Regions from separate parts of the Actinoplanes sp. NPDC021490 genome, predicted to be linked through region 1. Evidence: riboswitches for the same ligand, from Rfam matches in the RefSeq annotation. Region 1 holds a riboswitch; the other holds the start of a gene.
What was found. A riboswitch is a leader RNA that binds a small molecule or an ion and turns the genes downstream of it on or off. The one in region 1 is predicted to bind S-adenosylmethionine.

Region 1 (14,387 bases):
CGCCCAGGTGCTCAAGGCGCTTCTCGAGCTGCCCTCGATCTATCGCCTGGCGCCCCTCCGCGAGCAGTGGGAGGCCCGGGCCCGCGCCAACCTGGAACGGGAGCTCAGCGGGAACGGCTGAGGTGTTTGGGCCGCCGCAGCCCGGCGGCCCGCAGCCGGAAGGTCAGTTCCCGCGAGGGCAGCAGCGTCGCGCCCAGCCACAGAGCGCTCGGGAAGCGCTGGGACGGGATGTCGTAGTGGTCGCGGTCGAAGGCGCGCCGCGGCGCGCCCAGCATTTCGGCGAACACGTGCAGCTCGTCGTAGGACAGGTCGCTGACCAGATGTGACCAGAGCCGTCCGCGGGCCGGCCAGAGCGGCTCGTCGACGAGGATCAAAGGTCGACTTGCAGCAGGTCGACCCCGCGGTCGGCGGCGAACCCGCGTACGTCCGGCGCTCCGACCCGGGCCGCGTCGGCCGCCGCGTCGTCCGGCATCGTCTGGCTCTGCCTTTCCGCGGCCACCCGGGCCAGGTAGTGCTCGATCTCGCGTTCGCGCACCGCCTTGTCCCAGCCGAGCGCCTCGCCCATCACCTCGGCGGCGTGGGCGGCCGACTCGGTGCCGCGATGCGCGGTTTCGAACGAGATCCGCGTACGCCGGGTGAGCACGTCGTCCAGGTGGAGGGCGCCTTCGGCCAGGGCCGCGTACGCCACCTCGGCGGCCAGGTATTCCGGTGCGCCCGCGAGCGGGGCGGCCAGGCCCGGATCCGCCTTGATCATGGCCAGCAGGTGAACCGTCAGCGTGCCGTACCGCTCGAGGAGATGCTCGATCACCCCGGCCGTGACGCCGTGCCGCCGGGCCGTGTCCTGACGATCGCGCCAGGCGGCGTTGTATCCGTCGGCGCCCAGCAGCGGCAGCTGGTCGGTGCGGGAGGGCAGCGCCGCCCCGCCGAGCCGCCGGACAGCCCGGTCGATCACGTCGGCCGCCATCACCCGGTACGTCGTGTACTTGCCCCCGGCCACCAGGAGCAGGCCCAGCATGGGCTCGACCACGGCGTGCTCGCGGGACAGCTTGGACGTCGAGTCGGCCTCACCGGAGAGCAGCGGCCGCAGCCCGGCGTACACGCCCTCGATGTCGTCGGTGGTCAGCGGCCGGTCGAGCACCTCGTTGACCTGGTCGAGCAGATATCGGATGTCGCGCGCGGAGGCGGCCGGATGGGACCGGTCGAGCTTCCAGTCGGTGTCGGTGGTCCCGATGATCCAGTGGCCGCCCCACGGGATGACGAACAGCACCGAGGTCGGCGTGCGCAGGATCAGCCCGGCCTCCCCGGTGATCGCCGAGCGGGGCACGACCAGGTGCACGCCCTTGGAGGCACGAACCCGCAGGCCGGGGCGTACGCCGACGTCGCGCAGCATCTGCGACATGTCGTCGCTCCAGACGCCGGTGGCGGCCACGACCGTCCGGGCGCGGACCTCGAATTCCCCGGAGTCGGGCGCCTCGAGGTCGCGTACGCGGACCCCGACGACCTCGCGGGCCTCGCGCACGAACCCGACGACCCGGGCGCTGGTGACCACGGCCGCGCCCAGGCTGGCCGCCGTCCGGGCCAGGGTGATGACCAGGCGGGCGTCGTCGACCTGGCCGTCGTAGTAGCGGATGGCGCCGCTCACCGTGTCAGCCCGCAGGCTTGGGAACAGGTGGCGGGCGCCGTCGCGGGAGAGGTGTTTGTGCAGCGGCATGCCCCGGCCGGTGCCGAAGACACCGGCGAACACGTCGTACGCGGCCACGCCGGCCCCGTAGTAGGCCCGGCGACCGGCCCGGACGGCCGGGTTGCCGGCGGGCAGCGGCACCAGGATCGGCACGGGGCGTACGAGGTGGGGGGCGAGCCGGGTGGAGAGCAGCCCCCGCTCGGTCAGCGCCTCGTGCACCAGGTGCAGTTCGAGCTGTTCCAGATAGCGCAGACCGCCGTGGATCAGCTTGCTGGACCGGCTGGACGTGCCGGCCGCCAGATCACGCGCCTCGACCAGGGCGACCTTGAGGCCCCGGGAAGCGGCGTCGAGGGCCGCGCCGGCGCCGGTGACCCCGCCACCGATGACGAGGACGTCGAACTGCTCGTCGCGCAGGCGCCGGAGGTCGGCCACCCGCCGGATCGGGGAGAGCCGGCCGGCCGTGTAACGGGAGACGGAGGGTTCGCGCACGCGTCCCACGTTAGCGCCCGTACTCGCTCCCCAACCCGCACCTGTGAGCAACCCTTCGGCTTCGGGCCGGGAAACGCGGAAAGAGGGCGGGCCGCCAGGCGACCCACCCTCTTTCCGTTTTGCTGGGACTGGACTCAGAAGTCCATGTCACCGCCGCCCGGGGCGCCGGCCGGGGCCGGGTTCTTCTCGGGCTTGTCGGCCACGACGGCCTCGGTGGTGAGGAACAGCGCGGCGATCGACGCGGCGTTCTGCAGCGCCGAGCGGGTGACCTTGGCCGGGTCGATGATGCCCGCGGCCAGCAGGTCGACGTACTCACCGGTCGCGGCGTTGAGGCCGTAACCCGCCTCGAGGTTGCGCACCTTCTCCACCACGACGCCGCCCTCGAGGCCGGCGTTCACGGCGATCTGACGCAGCGGGGCGTCGAGCGCGACCTTGACGATGTTGGCGCCAGTGGCCTCGTCGCCGACCAGGTCGAGCTTGTCGAACGCGGTCTTGCCGGCCTGCACCAGGGCGACGCCACCACCGGGCACGATGCCCTCCTCGACGGCCGCCTTCGCGTTGCGAACGGCGTCCTCGATGCGGTGCTTGCGCTCCTTGAGCTCGACCTCGGTGGCCGCGCCGACCTTGATGACCGCAACACCGCCGGCCAGCTTGGCCAGGCGCTCCTGCAGCTTCTCGCGGTCGTAGTCGGAGTCCGACTTCTCGATCTCGGCGCGGATCTGGTTGACCCGGCCCTGGATCTGCTCGGCGTTGCCCGCGCCGTCGACGACGGTGGTCTCGTCCTTGGTGATGACGATCTTGCGGGCCTGGCCCAGCAGGCTCAGGTCGGCGTTCTCCAGCTTGAGGCCGACCTCTTCGCTGATGACGGCGCCACCGGTGAGGATGGCGATGTCCTCGAGCATGGCCTTGCGACGGTCACCGAAGCCGGGGGCCTTGACGGCGACCGACTTGAAGGTGCCGCGGACCTTGTTGACGACCAGGGTGGCCAGGGCCTCGCCCTCGACGTCCTCGGCGATGATGACGAGCGGCTTGCCGCCCTGCATGACCTTCTCCAGCACGGGGAGGAGGTCCTTGACCGCCGAGATCTTGCTGTTGGCGATCAGGATGTAGGGGTCGTCGAAGACGGCCTCCATGCGCTCGGCGTCGGTCATGAAGTACGCCGAGACGAAGCCCTTGTCGAAGCGCATGCCCTCGGTGAGCTCGAGCTCGAGACCGAAGGTGTTGCTCTCCTCGACGGTGATGACGCCTTCCTTGCCGACCTTGTCCATGGCCTCGGCGATGATCTCGCCGACCGTGGAGTCACCGGCGGAGATGGAGGCGGTCGAAGCGATCTGCTCCTTGGTCTCCACGTCCTTCGAGAGCTGCTGAAGGCCCTCGGAAACGCTGGCCACGGCGGCCTCGATGCCCCGCTTGAGGGCCATCGGGTTGGCGCCGGCGGCTACGTTGCGCAGGCCCTCGCGAACCAGAGCCTGGGCCAGAACCGTCGCCGTCGTCGTACCGTCACCGGCGACGTCGTCGGTCTTCTTGGCGACCTCCTTGACCAGCTCGGCGCCGATCTTCTCGAAGGTGCCCTCGAGCTCGATCTCCTTGGCGATCGACACACCATCGTTGGTGATGGTGGGAGCGCCCCACTTCTTCTCGAGCACGACGTTGCGGCCCTTGGGGCCGAGCGTCACCTTGACGGCGTCGGCGAGCTGGTTCATACCACTCTCGAGGCCGCGACGAGCTTCCTCGTCGAATGCGATGATCTTGGCCATACGGCTGTGTCCTCCTGGACAATCGAGGTGCTGGGCCGCGTGGCCCCGCCCTCCGCACGTTGTTGATTGCACACTGCGCGGAACTCTGCGGACGTCACCACCTGGCGTCGTGACGTCCTCAGGTCGAGCCGGATAGCCCGCGACGACCGGCCCCGTGCCCCGGCGCCGATGGCGACGCCGCGACCGAGACCCCACCGTCCCGACCTGCTTGGCACTCAGCAGTCCCGAGTGCCAATCACTTGTTTAGCACTCCGGGGGTGCGAGTGCAAGAAAACCCCCGCCTCGGGAGGGCGATGCGCAACCACCGAGCGGTGCCGCCGGGGCGTCATTCCTCGGGGGCGCCGAGCTCCGCGAACAGGGAACGGCTGGTCACCGGTTCGACCGCCCGGCGAGCCTGCCCGTACGTCACCAGGGCCGCGATCGCCCACAGCTGAACGAGGACGACTCCGGCCACCGTCGCGGCCAGCCCGCCGAGGGCGTAGTCGGCCACCCGGGGCACCACCGTGACCGCGGCCGCCGCGACCACCAGCCCGGCCGGGCGCGAGTGCGAGAGCAGGTGGACAGCGCGGCGCGGACCCCGGCCGCGCTCGATCAGCACGACCGGCCCGAGCAGGCCGCCGTAGGTCAGCGCGGCCGTCGAGGCGATCGCGAACGCGATGACGACCAGGCCGCCCGCCGTGCCGACCTGCTCCTCGGTCAGCACCAGCGGCAGGCCCCCGGTGAGCAGGCCGAACCCGGCGAACCAGAGCCAGAGGGCGCGCAACCGCATGGAGACGAGCGCCCACACCCGGCCCGGACGCGGCCGGAGGCCCTCGGCGGCGGCGGGCAGCACCACGCCGACCACGCCGGCCAGGCTCAGCACCAGCGGCAGCGCGGACACCGCCAGATAGGCCAGCCACATGGCCGGGAGAAGCAGCAGGCCGAAGCCGCCGACCAGCTCGGCCAGGGCGGGCGCGGCCACGATCGTGTCGTCGACCCGGCCGACGAAGAAGTGCATGGGCAGCGCGACGAGGAGCATGATCGGCACGAGATGCAACGCGTGCCGCCCGGCGACCCGGCCGGACCGGCGCGCCCACTGACCGAACCCGGGCCCGGCCACGAGCGGGTCGGCCTCGCCCGCGAGCTGCGGAAAGGCGACATGCCGGCGCCAGCTGAGATCGGCCGTGCGCCCTTCGGGGTCGAAGGGGTCGGCGGCGGCCACCACCGGTTCCTCGACCATGAAGATGCGTGCCTCGCCGTGCTCCACCCGGACACCTTGCCCCAGCACAGGGTCGTCACGCCACCCCGTCCGATTCCCGGCAACCCGCTTGCCGCACCGGCCCGATCGAGGTAGTGAGGACGCCATGAGCTGGAACGTGCACCGGGTACGCCCCGAGGACGCGGCCCGGATGCGTGCGCTGCGGCTCGAGATGCTGGCCGACAGCCCCCTCGCCTTCCTCGAGACGCTGGCCCAGGCGGCCCAGCGCTCCCACGAGTCGTATCGGCAGCGCGTCGTGCAGGCCGCGTCGGGCGACAGCCTGGCCCAGTTCGTGGCCGACCCGGGCGACGGCGGGCGGCTGATCGGGCACGCGGGCGGCACGGTGACCCCCGACTTCCCGGGCGAGACGGTGATCTTCGCGGTCTACGTGACGCCGGCCCATCGCGGCGGCAAGGTGGTGGCCGACCTGATCGAGGCGGTCACCGTGTGGTCGGCGGGCGTGGGACGGCGGCGCACGCTGCTCGAGGTCGTGGTCGGCAACGACCGGGCTGTGCGGGCGTACGAGAAACTGGGCTTCTGCGACACCGGCGAGCGCGTGCCGCACCCGGTGATCCCCACCCTGACCGAGCTGCGCATGCGGCGGAGCCTCTGATGGCCGCACGTCACGTGACCCGGGGCCTGCTCACCGCGCTGAACGGCACGACCGGAGCCGGGCTGCTGGTGGCGCTGGCCACCCGGGCCAAGATCCGCCGGGGCCGCCACGGCGTGCTGATCGCCGAGGGCTATCGCCTGCCGGTCCCGCCCGCGTCCTGCTTCACGGTCGGCTCGGTCATTCTGACCCGGCGCAGCGCCGAGTGGCTGCTCGACGAGCAGCGCCGCGAGCTGTTCGACCACGAGCACCGCCACGCCGGGCAGTACGCGGTGCTCGGGCCGCTGTTCTGGCCGGCCTACTGGGTCGCCTGCGGCTATTCGTACGCGACGACCGGCTCGTGGGGCGCCCGCAACTTCTTCGAGAAGAAAGCCGGGCTGCGGGCCGGTGGCTATCCCACCGACCAACCGGTGCGTCCCTGGGTGCGGCGGCTCACAAGTCCTTCTGCCACTCGATCCAGGCGTCGGCCACCCGGAAGCCCATCGCCCGGTTGACCTTGAGCATGTACGCGTTGTCGGCCGCGTTGAACGTGTCGATCGCCTCGAGGCCGGGCTTCTCCCCGCGTACGTAGGCCAGGTTCTCCAGCTTGATCAGCATGCCGAGCCGGTGGCCGCGGTGGCCGGGATCGACGATCGTGGTGCTCTGCCAGGCGTGCACGGGCTGATCGAGCTCGGCGGCGATCCACGTCCAGGCGACGAGCCGATCGCCCGCCAGTGCCCCGGTCTGGTAGTTGCGGCGGCCGCGCCGCTGGGCGGCGACCTCGCCCTGGCGGAGGCGATCGGCGTCCATCTTCTCGGGCTCGAGGGCCAGGTCGCCGGTCGGAGCGTCGGCGTTCAGCCGGCCCTCCAGATAGGCCACGTCGTCGATCAGGTCGTCCGGTGGCACGCCGTGCCAGCTCCGCATGGTGTAACCCGTCGCGTGCTTCTCGGCCTCGGCCCGCAGGCCGGCCAGCAGGGAGTCGTCGAGCGCGGTGACGTCGAGCCGGCTGCGCAGCTCGGCCAGCCCCTTCTTGGCCCCGACCGACTCGGCGAAGGCGGCGCCGTCGGGATGCCGGTCGACGGTCGAGGCCATCAGGTGCTTGCGGTTGTGCGCCGCCGCCCGTTCGACCGCGAGGTCGTAGAGCGCCCGGCCCACGCCCTGCCGCCGGTGCTCGGGCAGCACCAGAAGGTCGGCCTCGACGTTGTCCAAATTGTCCAGCTGCGGGAACGACAGCTCGAGATAGCCGACCGGCACCTCGTCGAGGTAGCCCAGGTATCGCTCGATCAGCACGCCCGGCGGCGGATTGTCGATCTTTTTGAGGAAGTTCTCGCGGATCGAGAAGGGAATGTCCGGACAGTCATGATGAGCCGTCACGCTGGCGATGTCGTAAACAATGTCGTAGGACGTCAACGGCCCGACAGATACACGCATGGCCGCCACCCTTGCGGGCGACGGCCATGATTGCTAACGATTTACGGACTTGTAGCAAGCAGTTGGTCGGGAGAACGGACGCACAGCGCCTCCGGCACTGGGTCGTTGGGCCCCTCGAGAGATTGTCGCCAAGCTCGAAGGTGAGGGGCCGCGTACGGCGTCGCGCCCTCCCGCAGAGAGCATCCTGCCGATCCTGAGATCCCGGCGCAAGTCCTCACGCGAGGGAATTCTCACTTGATGACCGATGGCCGATTACTCACCGTTATCCGAGCAGGCCCGCCTCGCGCGCGCCCCGGAGCGACGGCTTGATCCGGTGGGTCGGCCCGACCAGCTCGCTGATCGCGTCCAGCGTCTTGAGACCCTCGCCGGTGTTGTAGACGACCGTCTCCTTCTCCGGGTCGAGCTTGCCGCTCTCGACGAGCTTCTTGAGCACGGCGACGGTCGTGCCGCCCGCCGTCTCGGCGAAGACACCGGTGGTCTCGGCCAGCAGCCGGATGCCGGCGCGGATCTCGTCGTCGTCGGCGTAGTCCATCCAGCCGCCGGTACGCCGTACGGCCTCGATCGCGTACGCCCCCGCGGCCGGGTCGCCGATGTTGAGCGACTTGGCGATGCCGGTCGGCCGGACCGGGGTGATCTCGTCGGTGTCGTTGTGCAGCGCGGTGGCGATCGGGTTGCACCCGGCCGACTGCGCGCCGAAGACCGTCCAGCCGCCCTCGGGCGCCTCGCACAGGCCGATCTCGACCAGCTCGGTGAACGCCTTGTCGACCTTGGTGAGCAGCTCGCCCGAGGCCATCGGGATGACGACCTGGGCCGGGATGCGCCAGCCGAGCTGCTCGGCCACCTCGTAGCCCAGCGTCTTGGAGCCCTCGGCGTAGAACGGCCGTACGTTGACGTTGACGAACGCGGTGTCCTCGAACTCGTCGGTCTCGACCAGTTCGCCGCAGAGCCGGTTGACGTCGTCGTACGAGCCCTCGATGGCCACCAGCTCGCCGCCGTAGACCGCGGTGGTGACGACCTTGCCCTGCTCCAGGTCGTACGGGATGAAGACGATGCTGGGCACCCCGGCCCGGGCCGCGTGGGCGGCGACCGAGTTGGCCAGGTTGCCGGTGGAGGCGCAGGCGAAGCGGGTGAAGCCGAGGCCCCGGGCGGCGGTGAGCGCCACCGAGACGACCCGGTCCTTGAAGGAGTGGGTCGGGTTGGCCGAGTCGTCCTTGACCCACAGCGGCGCGCGCAGACCGACCGCGGCGGCCAGCGCGGGCGCGCTGACCAGCGGGGTCAGGCCGGGGTCGAGGGAGACCCGGGTGGCCGGGTCCTGGCCGGCGGGCAGCAGACCGGCGTAGCGCCAGATGTTCTGCGGACCGGCTTCGATCTGCTCACGGGTGACCCGCGCGAGGAGTTCCTGGTCATAGGCCACCTCGAGCGGGCCGAAACACTCGTAACACGCGTGCTGCGCGACCAGCGGGTACTGGGCGCCGCAGGCACGGCATTCGAGGCCCTTGGCGGGCGAGGCGGAGATAGAACTGGGTGCACTGACGGTGGACGTCATCGAGGCCTTCCCTCTCATCTTTCCCCGGGGCGACCTGCCGAGCCGGGGACGGAATTAGCACCTGCCGCGCGCGGCCTCGTCATCGAGACATGCGTGGTGGTTGCCGGGGCTTCACAGGGCCGTTCCCTCTGCCCCTCTGGATGAGGTATTCAGTTGTGTTTCCAACACCTTACGACGGGCTCCCGCGTTTCGGCACGCGAGATCCTTCAGTTGTGAGACAGACCCCTACGAGGTGATGTCCTTGCGGGTGAACCGCCAGAACGCGAAACCCCAGCACACCGCGGCGTAGACGATCGCACTGATCGCCCCCTTGACCAGGTCGTCCACCTGCGCGGGGGTGGACAGCAGGCCCATCCAGGCGTCGCTGTAGTGGGTGGGCAGCGCGTTGCGGATCGCGCCCAGCGCCGTGATCTGGTCAAGGATGCTGGACAGGATCCAGATCATCACCGCACCGCCGACCGCGCCCAGCGGAGCGTCGGTCAGGACGCCCAGCAGGAACGCCAGCCCGGCCACGACCAGCATCGTGACGGCCAGATAGCCGGCGATCCCGAGCAGCCGCAGCAGGCCCGCCCCGGGTGCGATCTCGGCCGCCACCGTGCTGCCGAGCGGGTGCCATCCGTAACGCAGCGTTCCGGCCAGCAACCCGACTCCGGTCAGCACGAACAGCGCGACCGCCGAGTAGGCCAGCGCGACGATCAGCTTGACCGCGAGCAGCCGGGCCCGGGGCACCGGCACCGCCAGCAGATAGCGCAGGCTGCCCCAGCTGGCCTCGCTGGCCACCGTGTCGCCGCAGAACAGCGCGACCACCACGACCAGCAGGAACCCGGCCGAGACGGCCAGGCAGAACAGCGCGAAGTTGAGGCCGCCCGAGGTGGCCAGGTCGACCAGACTGCCGAACGCGCCGCCGTTCCCGTCCTCGTCGCCCCCGCTGTCGAACTCGAAGGCGATCAGGATGATCAGCGGCAGCACCGCCATGAAGCCCAGGCCGAGCTGGGTGCGCCGGCGGGAGGCCTGACGGCGTATCTCGGCCCGGATCGGCATCGTCCGTGACGGCCGGTAGCCGGTCGCGCCGGCCTGCTCCTGAACGCTCATCGGTCTCCACTTCCCCGCGAGTTCTCCCCGACCAGCGCGAGGAAGGCATCCTCCAGGCGGCGGCGTGGCACCACCCGGTCGACCGCGATTCCGGCCCGCACCAGCGAGGCCACCACCTCGGAGCGCGGCGTGCCGTTCATGTCGACGATCAGGCCGGACGGCCCGTCGGGCAGCACCGAGCGCACGCCCAGCTCGTCCAGCACCCGTTCGGCGGCCGGCACGTCCGAGACCTCCAGCTGCACCGACGGGGAGTCGCCGACGATGTCCTCGACCGGGCCGGACGCGACGATCCGGCCCTTGTTGACCACGACCGCGTGCGTGCACGTCTGCTCGACCTCGGCCAGCAGGTGGCTGGAGACCAGCACGGCCCGGCCGTCGGTGGCGTAGCGCTTGAGCACCCGGCGCATCTCGGCGATCTGCGGCGGATCGAGACCGTCGGTCGGCTCGTCCAGCACCAGCAGCTCGGGCAGGCCGAGCATGGCCTGGGCGATGGCGAGCCGCTGCCGCATGCCGTGGCTGTACTTCTTCGTACGCCGGTGCACCGAATCGCCCAGGCCGGCGATCTCGAGCGCCTCGTCGAAGCGGGCGTCCTCCCACGGCCGTCCGGTGGCCTTCCAGTACGCCCGCAGGTTCTCCAGCCCGGTCAGGTGCGGCAGGAAGCCCGGGCCTTCGACCAGCGCGCCGACCCGCGACAGCACCGGCGACCCGGGCACCAGGCGATGGCCGAACACCAGCGCCTCACCCGCGGTCGGCATGGTCAGGCCCATCAGCACGCGCAGCGTCGTGGTCTTGCCCGCGCCGTTCGGGCCGAGCAGACCGACCACCTGCCCGCGCTGCACGGTGAAGCTGATCTCCTCGACGGCGACGAACCCGTCCCCGTACGCCTTGCGCAGCCCCAGCACGACCAGGGGCGTCTCGGCGTGCTCGGGGACTGTCGGGGTCTGCTGCCCTCGAAGCTTGCGCCGCCGCACGAGCAGGATCACGATCAGGCCCACGACGATCGCCGCGAGCAGACCGGCCAGCACGTAACGCCAGATCGTCTGCGGGTTCGCGATCGGCTCGCCCACCACGGTCGGCAGGATCAGCTCCGTACCGGCCTGAACGGTGTAGGTGGCCGGCTCGGCCGGGGAGAGGAACGCCTGGTCGGTGGTGGCGACCACGACCCGTACGGTGTGACCGGCGTCGATCTGGCGCACGATGGCCGGGAGCCGGACCGTCCGCACCTCCGAGTCCTCCAGCGTCCGGGGAAGATCGGTCAGCCGCACCGGCGCGACCAGGCCGGCGCTCAGCGTCTCGGCCCCCGACTGGTCGACGTCGTAGAGCTTGACGAAGAGGGTGGCCTCCCCGGTCGGCGAGGCGGCCCGCAGCCGTACGGTCGGCGATCCGGCCACGTCGATCGCCTTGGTCACTGGCCCGGATTCGAAGGTCGCGTGCTGCCCCGGAATGTCGGCGGCGACCCCGGAGAGCAGCTCGGTCAGCCGTCCGCCCGTGCCCGGCAGCGACGACAGCGCGCCCGGGTTGCCGTTCGGCGGGTTGGCGATCGGCTGCGCCGGGCCCCGCAGGGTCAGGCTGGTCGTTCCGGTTCCGCTCAGGCCGGGGTACGCGTCGTCGGAGTACCCGTTGGTCACCAGCCCCCGGTCGAGCGCGCTGAAGCCGGCCACCCGCGAGTACGTGAAGTCGTCGGACGGCGCCTTGCCCTCGCCCTTGACGTAGTGGTCGAGCCACTGCGCGGTCAGGAACTTCACCCTGTCCTGATCCGTCTGCGGCCCGGCGCCGCCGTCGTGACCGCCGGTGAACCAGGCGACCCGCACCGGGGTGCCGCTCGCGGCGATCGCCCGCGCGTTGGCGTCGGCCTCGCTGAGCGGGAAGAGCGTGTCGACCGCGCCCTGGATGAGCAGGGTGGGCGCCTTGATCCGGCTCGCCGTCCCGGCCGGGCTCGACCGGCGCAGCAGGTCGAGCGTCGGCTGACCGGGATTTCCGCTGGTGGCCACGTCGAGGTAGGCCCGGCAGACGTCGGCCGCGAACCGTCCACAGGCCGGGTCGACGTTGATGCCGAGAGGCGGCCGATCCGGGCCGGTCAGCGTTTCCGGGGCGGGCACCGATCCCCCGTTGCCGAAGAAGACCCCGGCCCAGCCCTTCTTGAAGACGCCGGTGGCCGAGGTGTCGGCCGACTGCGGCAGGAAGACGTTGGTCAGGTCGTTCCAGGTGATCGACGGGACGATCGCGTCGACCCGCTGGTCCTGCCCGGCCAGCATGAGCGCGAGCGCCCCGCCGTAGGACCCGCCGACCACGCCGACCCGGGGGTCACCGGCCGCGTCGGTCCGGATCTCGGGGCGGGTCGCCAGCCAGTCGAGCAGGCCCTGAGCGTCGCGGATCTCGTAGTCGGGGCTGTTGAGGTGGATCTGGCCGCCGCTGCGCCCGAACCCCTCGGCGGTGTAGGTGAGCACGGCGTAACCGCGCCCGGCCAGCGACTCGGCGTCGTCGCTGACCGACTCCTTGGTGCCGCCGAAACCGTGCGCGAGCAGCACCGCGGGCACCTTGCCGTCGCGGTCGCGGGGCAGGTAGAGCCGAGCGTCGAGTGTCACGTTCTCGTTGCCCTCGGCCCCGCTGAGCACGGTGATCATCTCGTCCTGGGAAGTCCAGCTCGCACGCTCGGGCCACACGGCCCAGCCGACGAGACCGGCGACCAGCACGAGAACGGCCGAGGCGGCGACAACCCGGCGCCGGGTGGGCCGGGGCAGCCGGCTGGTCCAAGACATGCATGAACGCTAGCCGAGCGTCCGGGCGGCGCCTGTGAAACCTCTCAGGAGCCCGCGGACGATAGCGTGGACCATGGGATCAGGAAGTTCTATCGACAGGGGTCTGCGCGCGTGACTGACGAACTGACGCTGACCGTGACGCTGCGGCCGACCGGTCTCGACGACCGCCGCGGCATCGTGCGGTTACACCCCGAGGTCATGACCGCGCTGTCGATCAACGCGGGCGATCCCGTACGCCTGAGCGCCACCCGCACCACCGCGGCGCTCGCGGCCAAGACCCAGCCCGGCGCGAGCCGCGAGTTCCTCTACGCCGACGACCTGACCCTGGGCAATCTGGGGCTGCGCGACGGCGGCCGGGTCACCGTGGCCAAGCAGCCCGCGGTCGCCGCCCGCCGGGTCACCCTGGCCGGCGCGGCCGACGTGGTCGCCCTGGTCACCCCCGAGATGCTGCGGCTGGCGCTGCTGGGCAAGGTGGTCACCGAGGGCGACAACGTCTCGCTGCGCCCGCAGGAGCTGATCCCGGTGGGCGGCCCCGACATCGGCCAGAGTCTGCGCAACCGGCTCGGCTACCAGTGGAACACCGCGCTGCTGACCGTGATCGAGGCCGACGGCACGCTGGTCACCATGGACACCGTGGTCGGCTGGCAGGACGGCCCGGTCTCGTCGCCGGTGCCCGGCCCGTCCGTGCCCGCCCAGGCGCCCGCCGCCACCGATCCCGAGGTGCCGCCGCCCAGCCTGGACGACCTGCCCGGCATGCGGGCCCAGGCCAAGGAACTCGAGGAGCTGCTCGACCTCGGCTTCAACCACAAAGAGGTGCTGGAGCGGCTCGGCACCGAGGTCACGCTGGGCGTCCTGATCACCGGCCCGGCCGGCTCCGGCAAGTCGGCGCTCGTCCGCGCGGTCGCCGCGCAGGTCGGCGCCCGGGTGGTGCCGGTCTGGGCGCCCGAGATCGCCACCCTGACCAACCAGTCGGCCGCGGCCCGGCTGCGCGAGCTGGCCCGCGAGGCCCGCTCGGGCGGGCCGGCGGTGCTGCTGTTCTCGGACGCCGACGCGCTGGCGCCGCGCGAGGACCCGGGCCCGATCTCCGTGGTCTTCCACCAGGTGATCGAGGAGACCGTACGCTGCGGGGTCGCGGTGATCGCCACGACGAGCCGGCCCGAGTCGGTCGACCCGTCGCTGCGCGCGCCGCATCTGCTGGCCACCCAGCTCGCGGTGCCGCTGCCCGACACGGCCATGCGCCGCGAGCAGCTGGGCGTGCTGACCCGCAGCCTGCAGCTGGCCGAGGACGTGCGCCTGGACGAGATCGCCGGACGCACTCCCGGCTTCGTCGCGGCCGACCTCGGCGCCCTGGCCCGCGAGGCCGGCGTCCGGGCCGGGTTGCGGCAGAAGAACGACGACGTCGAGAAGCCGACCGTGGCCATGGCCGACTTCGAGGCCGCGCTCGACGTCGTGCGCCCGACCTCGATGGCCGACTCGACCCTCGAGGTGGCGGCGGTGACGCTGGACGAGGTCGGCGACATGGCCGAGGTCAAGCAGGTGCTGACCGAGTCGGTGCTGTGGCCGCTCAACTACCCCGACACGTTCGCCCGGCTCGGCGTCTCGCCCCCGCGCGGCGTGCTGCTCTACGGACCGCCCGGCTGCGGCAAGACTTTCCTGGTCAAGGCGATCGCCGGCACGGGCAAGGCCAACGTGCTGTCGGTCAAGGGGGCCGAGTTGCTCAGCAAGTGGGTGGGCGACAGCGAGCGGGCCGTCCGGGAGCTGTTCCGCCGGGCCCGCGAGGCCGCGCCCACGCTGGTGTTCCTGGAC
Region 2 (14,387 bases), on a different contig from region 1:
GATCGAGTCGGGCAACGCCTCCCGTACGCAGCTGCTCGACGTCCGGGCCGGGTCGTGGAGCCCGGAACTGCTCGGCCTGTTCGGGATCCCGCCGGCCGCGCTGCCGGCCGTGACCCCCTCGTCGGGGCCGCTCGGCGTGATCGGCCCGCGCGGGGGAGCGCTGGCCGGGCTGCCCATCACCGCCGTGCTCGGGGACTCGCACGCGGCGCTCTACGCGCACGGCCCGCTGATCGAGGGCGGCGTCAAGGTCACCTACGGCACCGGGTCCTCGGTGATGCGGCTCGGCGCCACCGATGACACCGGTGTCTGCCTCACGGTCGCCTGGAACGACGCTCTGGCCGCCGAGGGCAACATCCGCTCGTCCGGCGCGACCGTCGCCTGGCTGGCGTCGTTCCTCGACGTCGCAGTGGACCGGATCGGGGAGATGGCGGCCGGGGCGTCCAGCGACGGCGTCCACCTCGTGCCGGCGTTCGGCGGACTGGCCGCGCCCTGGTGGGACGACACCGCGGTCGGCGTGATCAGCGGCCTCACCCTCGGCACCCGGCCCGCCCAGCTCGCCCGGGCCGCCGTCGAGTCGATCGCCCACCAGGTCACCGATGTCATCGACGCCATGGGTCCGCCCGACCGGGTGCTGGCCGACGGCGGCGCCAGCGGCAACGACGTGCTCATGCAGATCCAGGCCGACCTCACCGGCGTGCCCGTCCGGCGCGCCCGCACGACCAACCTCTCCGCCCTCGGCGCCGCGTTCCTGGCCGGGGGCTTCACCCCGCCGATCTCGTACGACGAATTCCGTCCCCAGCCCGCCGGCACCGCCGCGCTCCGCTCCGCGTGGCGGGAAGCAGTCGGCCGGGCCCGCACCCCTCGTGATGGGAGCACCGCATGACCGACTACCCCCGCTTCGGCGCCGGCCTCTGGCACTTCGCCACCTACGTCGACCGCTACGCCAGCGACGGCTACGGGCCGGCCCGCACCACGCTCGACGCCATCGAGCTGGCCGGGCAGGTCGAGGACCTGTCCGTGGTCGACCTCAACTACCCTTTCACCCCCGGCGTCGGCCTCAGCGAGGTCAAGGACGCGCTGGCCGCCCAGGAGCTGACGGCCATCGGCATCACGCCGGAGATCTACCTGCGCCGGTTCAGCCGGGGCGCCTTCACCAACCCCGACCCCGGCGTACGGAAGGCCGCTCTCGATCTGATGCACGAGGCCGCGGGCATCGTGCGCGAGCTCGGAGCCGACTACGTCAAGATCTGGCCCGGTCAGGACGGCTGGGACTACCCGTTCCAGGTCGACCACCGCACGCTGTGGAAACTGGCCGTCGACGGCATGCGCGAGCTGGCCGGGGCGCACCCCGACCTCAAGTTCGCCATCGAGTACAAGCCGCGCGAACCCCGCGTCAAGATGACCTGGGACTCGGCGGCTCGCTCGCTGCTGGGCATCCAGGAAATCGGGCTGGACAACGTCGGCATCCTGCTCGACTTCGGTCACAGCCTCTACGGCGGGGAATCGCCGGCCGACGCGGCCCAGCTGATCATCGACCACGGCCGGCTCTACGGCATGGACGTCAACGACAACCTGCGCGGCTGGGACGACGACCTCGTGGTCGGAACCGTCCACCTGACGGAGATCTTCGAGTTCTTCCACACGCTGCGCAAGAACAACTGGGACGGGGTCTGGCAGCTCGACCAGTTCCCGTTCCGCGAGGACAGCGTGGACGCGGCGAACACGGCGATCGGCACGCTGAAGCGGATCCACCGGGCCCTCGACCGGCTCGACACCGCGGGGCTGGCCGAGGCGCAGGAGCGGCAGGACGCGATGGCCGCCCAGCGCATCGTGCAGACCGCGCTCTTCGGGGAGCTGTGATGCGCCGGGTGATCGCTCTCGCCGCCGCACTCGGTCTGGGCGCCAGTCTCTTGTCCGCGTCGCCGGTTGCGGCGAGCTCCGGGCACGATGCCGGCAAGCCGCGGACGGTCGTCACCACCGACATGGAATCCGACGACATCGCCTCGCTCGTGCGTTACATGCTCTACACCAACGAGCTCGACACCCAGGGCATCATTTACAGCAGCAGCAAATTCCACTGGGCCGGCGACGGCCGGGGCACCGAGTTCTTCCTGCCCAACCGCGAATACACGACCCCGCAGACGTCCTGGCGCTGGACCGGCTCGACGACGATCGAAGACCAGATCCTTCCCGCGTACGCGAAGGTCTATCCGAATCTGCGCAGGCACGACCCGGCCTATCCGTCCCCGGCCCGCCTGAAGTCCCTGGTGCGGCTGGGCAACATCGCGTTCGAGGGCGAGATGGCGTCGGACACGCCCGGCTCGAATCTGATCCGGGATCTGCTGCTCGACCACGACCGGCGGCCGCTCTATCTGCAGGCGTGGGGCGGGACGAGCACGATCGCGCGGGCTCTGAAGTCCATTGAGGTGCGCTATTCCGGTACGCCCCGATGGGCTTCCGTGCGCGCTGCCGTCTCGAAGAAGGCCGTCATTCTGGCCAGCGGATTCCAGGACGAGACGTACGCGAACTACATCTCCAAGGCGTGGCCCGCGGTGCGCGTCGAGGAACTGTCGGCCGGTTACGCGACGTGGGGATTCAACTGCAACAACAACGGCCGCGGCAATGTACGCGGTCTGCCCGCCGACCGGGTCTACTTCACCGGCGCCTGGATCCGCGAGAACATCCAGGTCGGTCCGTGGGGTTCGCTCTACCGTTCCTGGCTCGACGGGCAGACCACCCCCGGCGACCCGCTCGACGTCTTCGGCGACCCGGTCAAGGCGCCCGGCGGCTGGTGCAAACCGATGGGCCCGTACGACTTCCTGTCCGAGGGCGACAACGTCGTGTTCAACCAGCTTCTCCGTACGGGCCTGCAGAACCCGGCAAACCCGGCCACCGGCGGATGGGGCGGCCGCGCCTACCAGGTGTCGTCGTCACCCGACCTGTGGAAGCTCGTCCCCACCGAGAAGGACGCGACCGGCGCCGACGTGGCCAACCTGACCACGCTGCGCTGGGCGGCCGCGGCTCAGAACGACTTCGCGGCCCGCATCCGGTGGACTCTGACGCCGCGCCGGTCCCAGGGCAACCACCCGCCGTCGGTCCGGATCGCCGGCGGCGACCTCGTGCGGGCCCGCCCCGGCTCCACTGTGGCGCTGCGCGCGAAGCTCGCCGACCCGGACGGCCGCCGGGTGACCGCCTCGTGGTGGCAGTATCGCGAGGAGGGCACCTATCCCGGGCCGGCCGGCATCACGACCCACGGTTCGTCGGCGTCGGTGAGGGTTCCGGCGGACGCCCAAGCGGGCCAGACGATCTCGGTGATTCTGCAGGGCACCGACAGCGGCACGTTCCCGCTGACCCGCTACGACCGGGTGACCATCCGCGTGCTGTGAGCGCTGCACGGCGCGGCCCTGGCTCATCGGCCGGGGCCGCGCCGGCCCCGATCAGGGCGCCGGTCGTTCGTAGCCGCACTCCTCGTAGACCCAGCGGTCGAGGTAGGCGGCCGCTTCGCCGGGGGAATCGACCACCTCGAGCCATTCGGTGGCCGCCTGCCGCATGTGCCGGACCGCGGCGGCGTCCTGTTCCGGCGAGCCGCGGCCGGGGGCGTCCATCTCGTCGGTCAGCGAACCCCAGACCAGGCTGAGCGCTGCCGGGAACTCGGCGATGTACTCGCCCTCAGGGGTCGCCCCCATGGCCCGCCCGGCCAGGCCGGCGAAGTCCATGCCCGCGTCATATGTAGCCTCGGGGCCGTCCGCCGCGAGCACCCGGCGGGCGTGCTCGGCGGCGGCGGCCAGAAACCCCGGCGGGCCGCTCTGCCCATGCCATCCGGTTGTCACGCCGGCCGACCCTACGCCTACGGGAGACGCGCGTAGCGTCCAGGCATGGAGCTTCGAGACGTCTACGAGGATCTGCATCGTCACCCGGAACTGTCGTTCCAGGAGCATCGGACGGCGGGCATCGCGGCCGCCTGGCTGCGCGACCATGCGTACGAGGTCATCGAAGGTCTCGGCGGCACCGGGGTCGCGGGAGTGCTGCGCCGCGGGGACGGGCCGGTGGTGTGGCTGCGCGCCGACATGGACGCGCTGCCCGTCACCGAGGAGACCGGGCTGCCGTACGCCAGCGAGGTCGACGGAGTGTCCCACGCCTGCGGCCACGACATGCACGTCACCTGGCTGATGGGGGCGGCCGCCGAGCTGGCCGCGGACGACGGGTGGCACGGCACGGTGGTCGCGATCTTCCAACCGGCCGAGGAACTGGCCAAGGGCGCGCAGGCGATGGTCGAGGACGGTCTCGTCGCCCGGGTCCCGAAACCCGGCATCGTGCTCGGGCAGCACGTGGCGCCGCTGCCGGCGGGCGTCGTCGGGCTGACCCCCGGGCCGATGTGGGCGGCCTCCGACTCGCTGCGGGTGACCATCCATGGCCGGGGTGGGCACGGCTCCCGGCCCGAGACCACCGTCGACCCGGTCGTGATCGCGGCGGCGACCGTGATGCGACTGCAGACAATCGTTGCCCGCGAGGTGTCGACGACCGAGACGGCGGTGGTCACCGTGGGCGCGATCCAGGCCGGGACCAAGCACAACATCATCCCCGACTCGGCGACGCTGCTGCTCAACGTCCGCACCTACGACCCGGAGGTGCGCGACCGGGTGCTGACCGCGATCGAGCGCATCGTGACGGCCGAGGCGGCGGCGGCCGGCGCACCCCGCGACCCGTCAATCGTGCTCGAGGAATCCGCGCCGACGCTGGTCAACGACGTGGCCACGGCCGCACGGACCCGCCGCGCGCTGGAATCGGTGACCGGCCCCGGCCGCGTCGTCGACCCGGGACCGTTGCCGAGCAGCGAGGACGTGCAGGTGCTGGCCACCGCGGCGGGCGCGCCGATCAGCTACTGGCTGCTCGGCGGGGCCGACCCGGCCCTGTACCGCGAGGCCACCGGCGTCGAGCAGCTGATCGAGGTCGCGAGCCGGATCCCGTCCAACCACTCGCCGCTCTATCACCCGGTGCCCGACCCGACGATCAGCGCCGGTGTGGCTGCCCTGGTCGCGGCGGCCCGGGAATGGCTGCGGACAGATCCCACACGCTGACCGGCGCTTCCGGGCCGGTCAGCGGGTGCCAGGCCGGATGCATGGGAAGGGTGGCCATGAGCACGCGCCGGGCCGGTGCGGCCGTGACCGTGTGGATCGGCAGAATGCCGGCGGCGGTGGTGCGTACGGTGGCCGCTTCGGTGTGCCGGAGAACGAGCCGTAGGGTGTCGAGGCCGTCCGGGCCGCCGCCCTCGTGCAGGTGCCGCTGGTCGGGTTCGACCGCCTCCAGCGTGGACGCGGGCCGCTGCGGCGGGTTGACGGCGAGCAGGTCCGCGTCGAGGCCGGCCAGCTCCCGGAAATCGAGTTGCCGAGCCTCCAGGCGGGCCAGGTCGTCCACCGTCCTGGCCACGTTCCGCCGGGTCAGCTCGACGGCGGCCGGGTCCGAGTCGATGGCCACCACCTGCCGGGCCCCGGCCCGCAGCGCCGCGATCGTGATCAGCCCCGCCCCGCAGCCCGCGTCGATGACCGTACGGCCACGGCAGTCACCCATGGCCGCCGCGAGCAGGGCCGAGAACCGCGAGGGCGCGTGGACGCCCGGGGCCAGGGACAGGGCGGCGCCGAACTCGAACCAGGACTCCCAGCCGGTCACCGTGCCGCCAGCCTCTGCTCCAGTTCGGCTCGGCAAGCGGGCCACTCCGGCGCGATGACCGAGAACATCGCCGAGTCGCGTAACAGCCCCTCCTCACCGGGCGCCCACGAACGGGACCAGCGGCGCAGCACCCCCTCGAACGTGGCGCCGGTGGCCGCGATCGCCGCCCGGGAACGGGCGTTGCGCGCGTCGGTCTTGAGGTCGACCCGATCGACCCGCCACTGCTCGAAGGCGTGCGCGAACAGCAGCAGCTTCGCCTCGGTGTTGACCCCGGTGCCCTGCGCCGCGGCGCCCAGCCACGTGAAGCCGACCTCGATCGCATACAGCTCGCCGTTCTCCGGCCGCCGTCGCGGATCCCAGTACGCCGTGGCGCCGACCGCCCGCCCGCTCCGCATCTCGATCTGCGCGTACGGCGTCATCTCCCCGCCGGCGGCCCGCGCCAGCTGCTGGTCGATGTAGTCACCGACCTGCTCGGGAGCCGGCACCCAGGTCCAGCCGAACGAATCCCGGTCGTGCGCGACCGCCGCGGCCAGATCACCGGCGTGGTCGTGGGTCAGCGGTTCGAGGCGTACGAGCGAGCCCTGAAGGACAGGCCTGGGCAGAATCACGGAACACTCCCGGTCGTGTCTTGCCCGGCACCCCGCGCGCCGGACCTGGTCATCACCCGGAGCACCCACCCACGACGAGGGGGTTGCCGGCCAGCAAGCCGGGGCTTCGCACTGGCACTCGTGACGCATCGGACGGTATCAAAGGCGCCGCTTACCGCGAACGGCCTTTTCAGCTCGCTGCGGTGAGCCCGACCCGTCGCGCCTCCGGCCGGTCAGCTCGAGCAGGACCGCCAGCAGCACGCCGATGAAGAGGCAACTGTCGGCGATGTTGAAGATCGGAAAGTAGCGGGCGTCCGGGCCGAAGACGCTGATCATGTCGACCACATGGCCCTGGAACATGCCCGGATCCCGGAACAGCCGGTCGGTGAGGTTGCCGAGCGCCCCGCCCAGCACGAGACCGAGCGCAACCGCCCACGGCGCCGAGCGCAGGCGTAGTGCCGTCCAGCCGATCCATCCGGCGACGGCGATGGCGATCACCGGGAACACCCACGTGTGTCCGCTGCCGACACTCCAGGCGGCGCCGCTGTTGCGCCAGAGGGAGAGATAGACCAGGCCGCCGAGGATCCGGACCGGTTCGTTCCCGGTCAGCCCGTTGGTCGACAGCTCCTTGACGATCTGGTCGAGAGCGATCGCCAGCACTGCCACGACGCCGAGCACCGTGACTGCCCGACCGGATGCGGCCGGGTGGGGGGCCTTGGCCCCGTGGGTGTCCGACATCGTGTCATCCTCTGCTCGTCGCCGACCTGGGCACCGCAGCGGTCGACGCCCACAAATACCACACGGAAGGCCGGCGCGAACGTCACCTCATGGCCGGTGGCCCTTGCGGCGGAGCAGGACGTCGGCGGCCCAGGCGAGCAGGCCGACGCCGAAGAGGGCGGCCAGCCAGCCGGCCACCTCGACGAGGACGACGGCGGCCGTCACGGTGAGCACGGCGATCCGGGCGACGACCGCCGCGGGGGAGGATCGGCGGGTGCTCCGGGCCGGCGAGGTGGCCAGGCGGGCGGCCAGCTCGCCGAACTGGCGGGCCTCGCGCAGGCGGGTCTCGCCGTCGGCGACCGTGAGGGCGTCGCACAGGTCGCGGACGCCGGGGAGCCGGCGCACCTCGCCGAGCAGGGCGTCGTGGACTTCCGGGCTCTCCACCCGGCCGGTCAGGATGGGCACGCCGTTCTGCACCTGGACAGCCAGCGGCTGACGCCGGAAGCGGTCGTCCGCGGCCAGGGCCTCGGCGATGCGGCGGGCCAGGGCGGCGTCCGCCGGCGAGGGTGGCGGTGGGATGCCGAAGGGCTCCATCGTGGCCCCCCTCACCGTCGGTCGCCGGCGTTGCGGAGCTCGTCGACGACCAGCTTGTCCTCGCGGGCCAGGCCCGCGCGGTAGCCGGCCCGGCCGATCATGTGGGCGGCCACCGGGGCCGTGGCCATGCTGAACACGGCGACCAGCAGCAGCGTGGTGATGTCGACGGCGTCGCGCAGGCGCAGCGCGCAGCCGGTCAGCACGAGCAGCAGGCCCAGCACCTGCGGCTTGGTTGCCGCGTGCATGCGGGAGAGCAGGTCGGGGAAGCGCATCAGCGCCACCCCGGCCGACAGGCTCAGCAGCGCGCCGACGATCAGGCAGAAACCGGCGGCGACGTCGAGAAAGCCGTTCATCGCGGGTCCCGCCGGATCGCGAAGCGGGCCACGCTGACCGCGCCGGTGAAGCCCAGGATGGACAGGACGGCCAGCACCGGCAGGACCGTGGCGTCGCGCGAGAACGCGGCCTCCGCGGCCAGGGCCATGACGATGACGGCCAGCAGCACGTCGGTGGCGACGATCCGGTCGAGCACCGACGGGCCGCGCACGATGCGGATCAGGGCCAGGCCGGCGCCGATGGCGAGCAGGGTGGTGACGACCACCGCGACGACAGTCATGCGGAGACCTCCTCGAGGACGCGGCGCTCGGCGGGGGAGCCGAACGCGCGGATGATCCGGCCTTCCAGTTCCAGGACCCCCAGCCGGAATTGCTCGACGGAGGCGGCGTCGGCCACGCCCAGCACGTGTACGTAGAGAATTCCGCGCTTGCGGTCCACGTCGACGATCAGGCTGCCCGGAACCAGCGACAGCGCCTCGGCCGTGAGGGTCAGTCCCAGGTCGGACGGGCAGCGCAGCGGCACGGCGATGATCGCGCTGCGCGGCTCGTGGCCGAACCGGAACGCCAGCGAGGCCACCTGCGCGCTGGCCAGCACCAGGTCGCGCAGGAACCGGACGGCGAACCGCAGCAGCCCGAGCGGGTGGATCCGACCGGCGTAGGTGATCGGCGGCAGCGGGAACACCACCAGCACGATGACCGCCACGAGCAGCCCGCCGGCGAAGGTCAGCGGGGTGAACGAGCCCCACAGCAGCATCCAGATCAGGGTCAGCCCGGCCGCCGCCACGCCGCGGTCCCGCCATCGTCCGCCGGTCACGGCGCACCCCCTCCGAAGACCGCCTCGACATAGCCCGAGCGCTGCATCAGCGTCGACGCGGCCTGATCGCCCACCTCGAACAGCGGCCCGGCGGCGAACGTCAGCGCCGCGCCCAGCACGACCAGGGCGAGGGTCGGCGCGACCATCAGCGCGGGCAGCCGGCCCGACGGCATCGACTTGGGCGGCGTACGCCAGAAGGCCAGGTTCCAGACGCGGGCGACCGCGTACAGGGTGAGCAGGCTGGTCAGGATCCCACCGGCGACGAGCATCCAGGCCAGCACGCCGCCGTCGGCCACCCCGGCCTGTACGAGGCCGAGCTTGCCGATGAACCCGGAGAACGGCGGGATGCCGGCCAGGTTGAGCGCGGGCACCAGGAACAGCACGGCGAGCACGGGGGAGAGCTTGGCCAGACCGCCCAGCTTGTCCAGGGCCGTGCTGCCGCCGCGTTGCTCGATCAGCCCGGCCGCCAGGAACAGCGTGGTCTGGATCGTGATGTGGTGGACCACGTAGAAGATCGCGCTGGACAGTCCGAGCTGCGTGGTCAGGCCCACCCCGAAGAGCAGGTAGCCGATATGGCTGATCAGCGTGAACGACAGCAACCGTTTGATGTCGGACTGGGCGACCGCGCCGAGGATGCCGATCACCATGGTGAGCAGCCCGGTCACGAGCAGCACCACCGCCGCGCGTCCGCCGGGGAACAGCAGCGTCTCGGTCCGGATGATCGCGTACACGCCGACCTTGGTCAGCAGGCCCGCGAACACCGCCGTGACCGGGGCCGGCGCGGTCGGATAGCTGTCCGGGAGCCACGACGACAGCGGGAAGACGGCGGCCTTGATGCCGAACGCGAGCAGCAGCATGCCCTGCAGGATCAGCCGCAGGCCGTCGGGCAGCGCGTCCAGCCGATCGACCAGCTGGGCCAGATTGAGCGTGCCGGTGGCGGCGTAGATGAGCCCGATCGCGGTCAGGAAGATCACCGAGGACAACAGACTGACCACCACGTACGTCGACCCGGCGCGGATCCTGTTCTCGGTGCCCCCGATCGTCAGCAGCACGTAGCTGGCCACGAGCAGGATCTCGAACCCGACGTACAGGTTGAACAGGTCGCCGGCCAGGAACGCGTTGGTCACACCGGCCGTCAGCACCAGGTATGTGGGGTGGTAGACCGACAGCGGCGTCTCCTCGTGGCCGTCGGCCATGCCCTGCCCGATCGAATAGACCAGCACGCACAGGGTCACGGCCGACGAGACCACCAGCATCAGGGCGGCCAGCTGGTCGGCGATGAGCACGATGCCCAGCGGCGCCTCCCACCCGCCGACCGCCACGACCAGCGAGCCGTCGGTGGTCGAGAGGTAGAGCAGCGCGCACGAGACGAGCAGCGTGGCGGTGAGCACGGTGAGGCTGACCGTCCGCTGGGCCCGCGGCTTGCCCGCCATCATCAGCGTGAGCGCCGCGCCGAGCAGCGGCATCACGACGGGCAGCGGAACGAGAAAGGTCATCGAGCGGCCTCACGGTCGGGAAGGGGCGGAACGTCGGTGTGGTCGGTGTCGTCGGTGCCGGATCCCTCGTCGCGCTCGGCGAGCTGCATGATCCGGCGATCCTCGACGTCGTCCTGCACCTCGTCGTGCCCGGACATCGCCCAGCTGCGATAGGCCAGGGCGAGCAGGAAGGCGGTCATCCCGAGCGTGATGACGATCGCGGTCAGGATCATGATCTGGGGCAGCGGATCGGCCATCTCCTCGTCCGGGCCGAGGCCCACGATCGGCGGCGTCCCGGCCTTGCCGCCCAGCAGGATCAGCAGGTTCACCCCGTTGCCGAGCAGGATCATCCCCATCAGGACGCGGGTGAGGCTGCGTTCGAGCACCATCGAGACACCGGCGGCGAACAGCACGCCGATCACGACGATGTAGACCAGGTTCGGAGTCATTACACCGGCTCCTTCTGTCGTTCGAGGGCCCGGCGTTCCTCGCGGGCGGCCGCGTCGTGCTGGCGGTCCAGCTCGGCGCCGAGGCTGCGCAGGATCTCGAGCACCAGCGCGACCACGATCAGATAGACGCCGATGTCGAAGAAGGCCGAGGTGGCGAAGTGGATGTGGCCGAGCACCGGAAGGTGCAGGTCGACCAGCGCGCTCTGCAGCACCTGGCCGCCCGCGACCAGCCCGGCCGCGCCGGTGCCGACCGCGATCAGCAGACCCGCGCCGAGCACGAGACCGGCGTCGACCGGGGCCGCCGCGTTCAGCTCGCGCCGCCCGCCGGCCAGATAACGGGTGGTCAGGGCCAGCCCGGCGACCAGGCCACCAGCGAACCCGCCGCCGGGCGCGTTGTGCCCCGAGAACAGCAGATAGACCGAGAACAGCACGATCGTGTGGAACAGCAGCCGGGCCACCACCTGCAGGATGATCGACTGGCGGCGGGCCTCCGGGTTGTCCCCGGCCCGCAGCCACGCCCCGGCCGGTGAGCCGTTGCCGCCCCGCTCGGCCCGGCGGCGCTGCAGCGCCCCCGTCCGGCGGAAGATCAGGCTGGCCACGCCGGTCGCGGCCACCACGAGCACTGAGATCTCGCCCATCGTGTCCCAGGCGCGGATGTCGACCAGCGCCACGTTGACGATGTTGTGCCCGCCGCCGTACGACACCGCGGGCTCGGCGAAACCACCCGAGATCGGCGTCGCGATCCGCCCGCCGGCCGCCACGTAGGCCATGCTCGCGGCGACCACGCCGGTCGAGACCGCGATGACCGTACGGATCACCCGGGTCACCCGCAGCGGCCGGGCCGAGAAACGCACCGGCAGCCGCCGCAGCACCAGCACGAACATGACGATGGTGACCGTCTCGACCAGGAACTGGGTGAGGGCCAGGTCGGGCGCCCCGTGCAGCACGAACATCACGGCGATTCCGTAGCCGCACACCCCGACCAGAATCATCGCGGTCAGGCGGCGTTGCGCACGGGCGGCGACCAGCGCGGCCCCGGCCACGACGGCCCCCGCCACCAGCTGCAGCGGGGTGTCCCAGAGCCGCAGGCCGGAAGGCCAGGGCGCACCGGCCAGCAGCAGCGTGCTCGCGCCCATGATCACCAGCACGACCAGGATCACGCCGAGCGAGAACGGCAGGGACCCGCGCTGGGTGGCCCCGGTCAGCTCGACGGCGGCCCGGTCGACGGCGTTCATCAACCGCCGGTAGACATCCTCGGCCTGCGGCACCTTCTGCCGGGGCCACGGACGCCCCCGCAGGTGAGCCGCGAAGACCACCCCGCCGGCGGCCAGCACGACGGCCGACAGCAGCAGCGGCAGTCCGAAGCCGTGCCACAGCGCGAGGTGCCCGGCCGGGCCGGGGAACAGTTCCGCGTACGGGGTGAGCACGCCGTCCAGCCAGGACGCGCCGATCCCGGCGGCGAGACCGGTGAGCGACAGCAGCCCGGCCGGCGCCACGAAACTCCACCCCGGGGCGGTGAAATCGACCGGCGCGACCCCGGGCTTGCGGGCGAAGGCGCCCCACAGGAACCTCAGCCCGTACGCCACGGTCAGCGCCGACCCGGCGACCAGCGCGAGCAGCACCAGCCGGTCGGTCGTCCCGCCGTGCTCGAACGCCGCGAACAGCGACTCCTTGCCGACGAACCCGGCCAGCGGCGGCACCCCGGCCATCGAGGCCACGGCCAGCCCGGCGATCCCGGCCAGCACGGGCGAGCGCCGGCCCAGACCGCTGAGGCCCCGCAGATCGCGCGAGCCGGTCCGGCGGTCGATGATGCCGACGACCAGGAAAAGGGCCGCCTTGAACAGGGCGTGCGCGAGCAGCAGGGCCGCCCCGGCCAGCACGGCCGTGCGCCCGGCGGCCCCGAACGCCACGGTCAGCAGGCCCAGCTGGCTGACGGTGCCGTACGCGAGAAGCAGTTTGAGGTCGTGCTGGCGCATCGCGGCCCAGCCGCCGAGCAGCATCGTCAGCAGCCCGGCGGTGACCGCGACCGGCCGCCACGGCCCGGCCTGGGCCAGCAGCGGGCCCATCAGCCCGAGCAGGAACACCCCGGCCTTCACCATCGACGCCGCGTGCAGATAGGCCGACGCGGGGGTGGGCGCGGCCATCGCGGCCGGCAGCCAGAAGCTGAACGGGAAGATGGCCGACTTGGACAGCGCCCCGGCCAGGATCAGGATGGCCGCCACCGCGCTGCCCTCGGGCAACGGCCCGGCGGCGATCTCCGACCAGCGGTACGTGCCCGCGCTGTGCCCCAGCATCACGAAGCCGACCAGCATGGCCAGCCCGCCCGCGGTCGTCACCACGAGGGCCTGCATCGCCGCGCGCCGCCCGGCCGCCTGCTCTCCTTTGTGCCCGATCAGCAGGTACGAGAAGACGGTGGTGAGCTCCCAGAAGACGTACAGCAGCAAAAGGTCGTCGGAGACCACCAGGCCGGTCATGGCCGTGACGAAACCGAGGAAGACGCCGGCGAAACGACCCAGCGACGGGTCGCCCTCGTCGAAGTAGCGCGCGCAGTAGGCCAGCACCACCGCGCCGATGCCGCTGACGATGAGCAGCATCAGCCACGACAGCGTGCCCATCCGGAGGGCCAGCTCCATGCCCAGGTGCGGCACCCACGGATGGACCTCGGCGGCCGGCGCCTGCTGGACGAGGGCCCACCCGAAGGTCGACGCCGGCACCAGGGCCAGCAGATAGAGGGCACGGTTGCCGAGGGCCCGCACGAGCAACGGGGCCAGCAGGGCGGCCGCGGCGTGCAAGATCAGGACGAGCAGCATCACGGCTCGATCAGCCCCGCGCGGATGGCGTACCGGGTCAGCTCCTGGCGGTCCTTGAGGCCGAGCTTGGTGAGGATGTTGGACCGGTGGCGCTCGACCGTCTTGACGCTGATGTGGAGCATCTCGGCGATCTCGCGCGTCGAGTGGCCCTCGGCGACGAGCTTGAGCACCTCCTCCTCGCGCTCGGTGACCGCCCGGGCCGGGATCTCGGCCCCGGTGCGTGCCCGCTCCAGATAGTCGCGGACCAGCGCGGTGACCGCGCCGGGATAGAGGAACGGCTCGTCGCGCATGGCGGCGTGGCAGGCCTCGACGAGATCCTGGTCGGCCACGGACTTCAGCACGTAGCCGGCCGCGCCGACCCGCAGGGCCTCGAAGAAGAACTGCTCGTTGTCGTACATGGTGAGGATCAGGACGCGGACTCCCGGATGGGTGCGGGTGAGCTCGCGGGCGGCCTGCAGGCCGGTCATCCGCGGCATGGCGATGTCGAGCACGGCGAGGTCGGGCGGGTCGGCGGCCGCCAGGGCCAGGGCCTCGGCCCCGTCCGCGGCCTCGGCGATCACCTCGAGGTCCGGTTCGCCGTCCAGGATCAGGCGCACCCCCCGGCGTACGAGGGCATGGTCGTCGGCCAGCAGGATGCGGATCATGTCGGCACCCGCAGCTGGACCGAGGTGCCCCCGGCGACGCCCGACTCGACAGTCAGGCCCGCGCCTATCAGTAGTGCCCGTTCTCGCATTCCGCGGATCCCCGCCCCTTCCGCCGCGCCTCGCAGGCCACGGCCGTCATCTCGTACGCAAAGCCGGATCTCGTTGTCGTCCTGGGCCAGCACCAGATCGACGTGCTGGGCCGCCGAATGCCTCGCGGCGTTGGTCAGGCTCTCCTGCGCCACCCGGTAGACGACCAGCTCGACGTCCTTGGGCAGCACCGGCAGATCGACGCCGACCT

Region 2: another riboswitch for S-adenosylmethionine. It lies ahead of ACZ3I4_RS41795 (GNAT family N-acetyltransferase); the one in region 1 lies ahead of thrC (threonine synthase).

What each region holds. Positions count from the first base shown of each region.
Region 1 covers NZ_JBVHFW010000005.1:462,585-476,971, forward strand. Annotated here, with positions in the region: gene ACZ3I4_RS17105 (HD domain-containing protein) at 1-121, shown strand, start outside; gene ACZ3I4_RS17110 (DUF4031 domain-containing protein) at 105-374, opposite strand; gene ACZ3I4_RS17115 (glycerol-3-phosphate dehydrogenase/oxidase) at 371-2,170, opposite strand; gene groL (chaperonin GroEL) at 2,305-3,927, opposite strand; gene ACZ3I4_RS17125 (hypothetical protein) at 4,253-5,173, opposite strand; gene ACZ3I4_RS17130 (GNAT family N-acetyltransferase) at 5,271-5,777, shown strand; gene ACZ3I4_RS17135 (hypothetical protein) at 5,777-6,268, shown strand; gene ACZ3I4_RS17140 (GNAT family N-acetyltransferase) at 6,207-7,184, opposite strand; gene thrC (threonine synthase) at 7,447-8,730, opposite strand; SAM riboswitch class I at 8,742-8,877, opposite strand; gene ACZ3I4_RS17150 (ABC transporter permease) at 8,956-9,822, opposite strand; gene ACZ3I4_RS17155 (alpha/beta fold hydrolase) at 9,819-12,581, opposite strand; gene ACZ3I4_RS17160 (AAA family ATPase) at 12,693-14,387, shown strand, end outside.
Region 2 covers NZ_JBVHFW010000022.1:194,571-208,957, forward strand. Annotated here, with positions in the region: gene ACZ3I4_RS41765 (FGGY-family carbohydrate kinase) at 1-883, shown strand, start outside; gene ACZ3I4_RS41770 (sugar phosphate isomerase/epimerase family protein) at 880-1,860, shown strand; gene ACZ3I4_RS41775 (DUF1593 domain-containing protein) at 1,860-3,386, shown strand; gene ACZ3I4_RS41780 (hypothetical protein) at 3,438-3,830, opposite strand; gene ACZ3I4_RS41785 (amidohydrolase) at 3,876-5,078, shown strand; gene ACZ3I4_RS41790 (50S ribosomal protein L11 methyltransferase) at 5,011-5,667, opposite strand; gene ACZ3I4_RS41795 (GNAT family N-acetyltransferase) at 5,664-6,275, opposite strand; SAM riboswitch class IV at 6,287-6,401, opposite strand; gene lspA (signal peptidase II) at 6,414-6,992, opposite strand; gene ACZ3I4_RS41805 (BON domain-containing protein) at 7,080-7,565, opposite strand; gene mnhG (monovalent cation/H(+) antiporter subunit G) at 7,577-7,918, opposite strand; gene ACZ3I4_RS41815 (monovalent cation/H+ antiporter complex subunit F) at 7,915-8,178, opposite strand; gene ACZ3I4_RS41820 (Na+/H+ antiporter subunit E) at 8,175-8,711, opposite strand; gene ACZ3I4_RS41825 (Na+/H+ antiporter subunit D) at 8,708-10,207, opposite strand; gene ACZ3I4_RS41830 (Na(+)/H(+) antiporter subunit C) at 10,204-10,635, opposite strand; gene ACZ3I4_RS41835 (Na+/H+ antiporter subunit A) at 10,635-13,445, opposite strand; gene ACZ3I4_RS41840 (response regulator) at 13,445-14,089, opposite strand; gene ACZ3I4_RS41845 (sensor histidine kinase) at 14,086-14,387, opposite strand, start outside.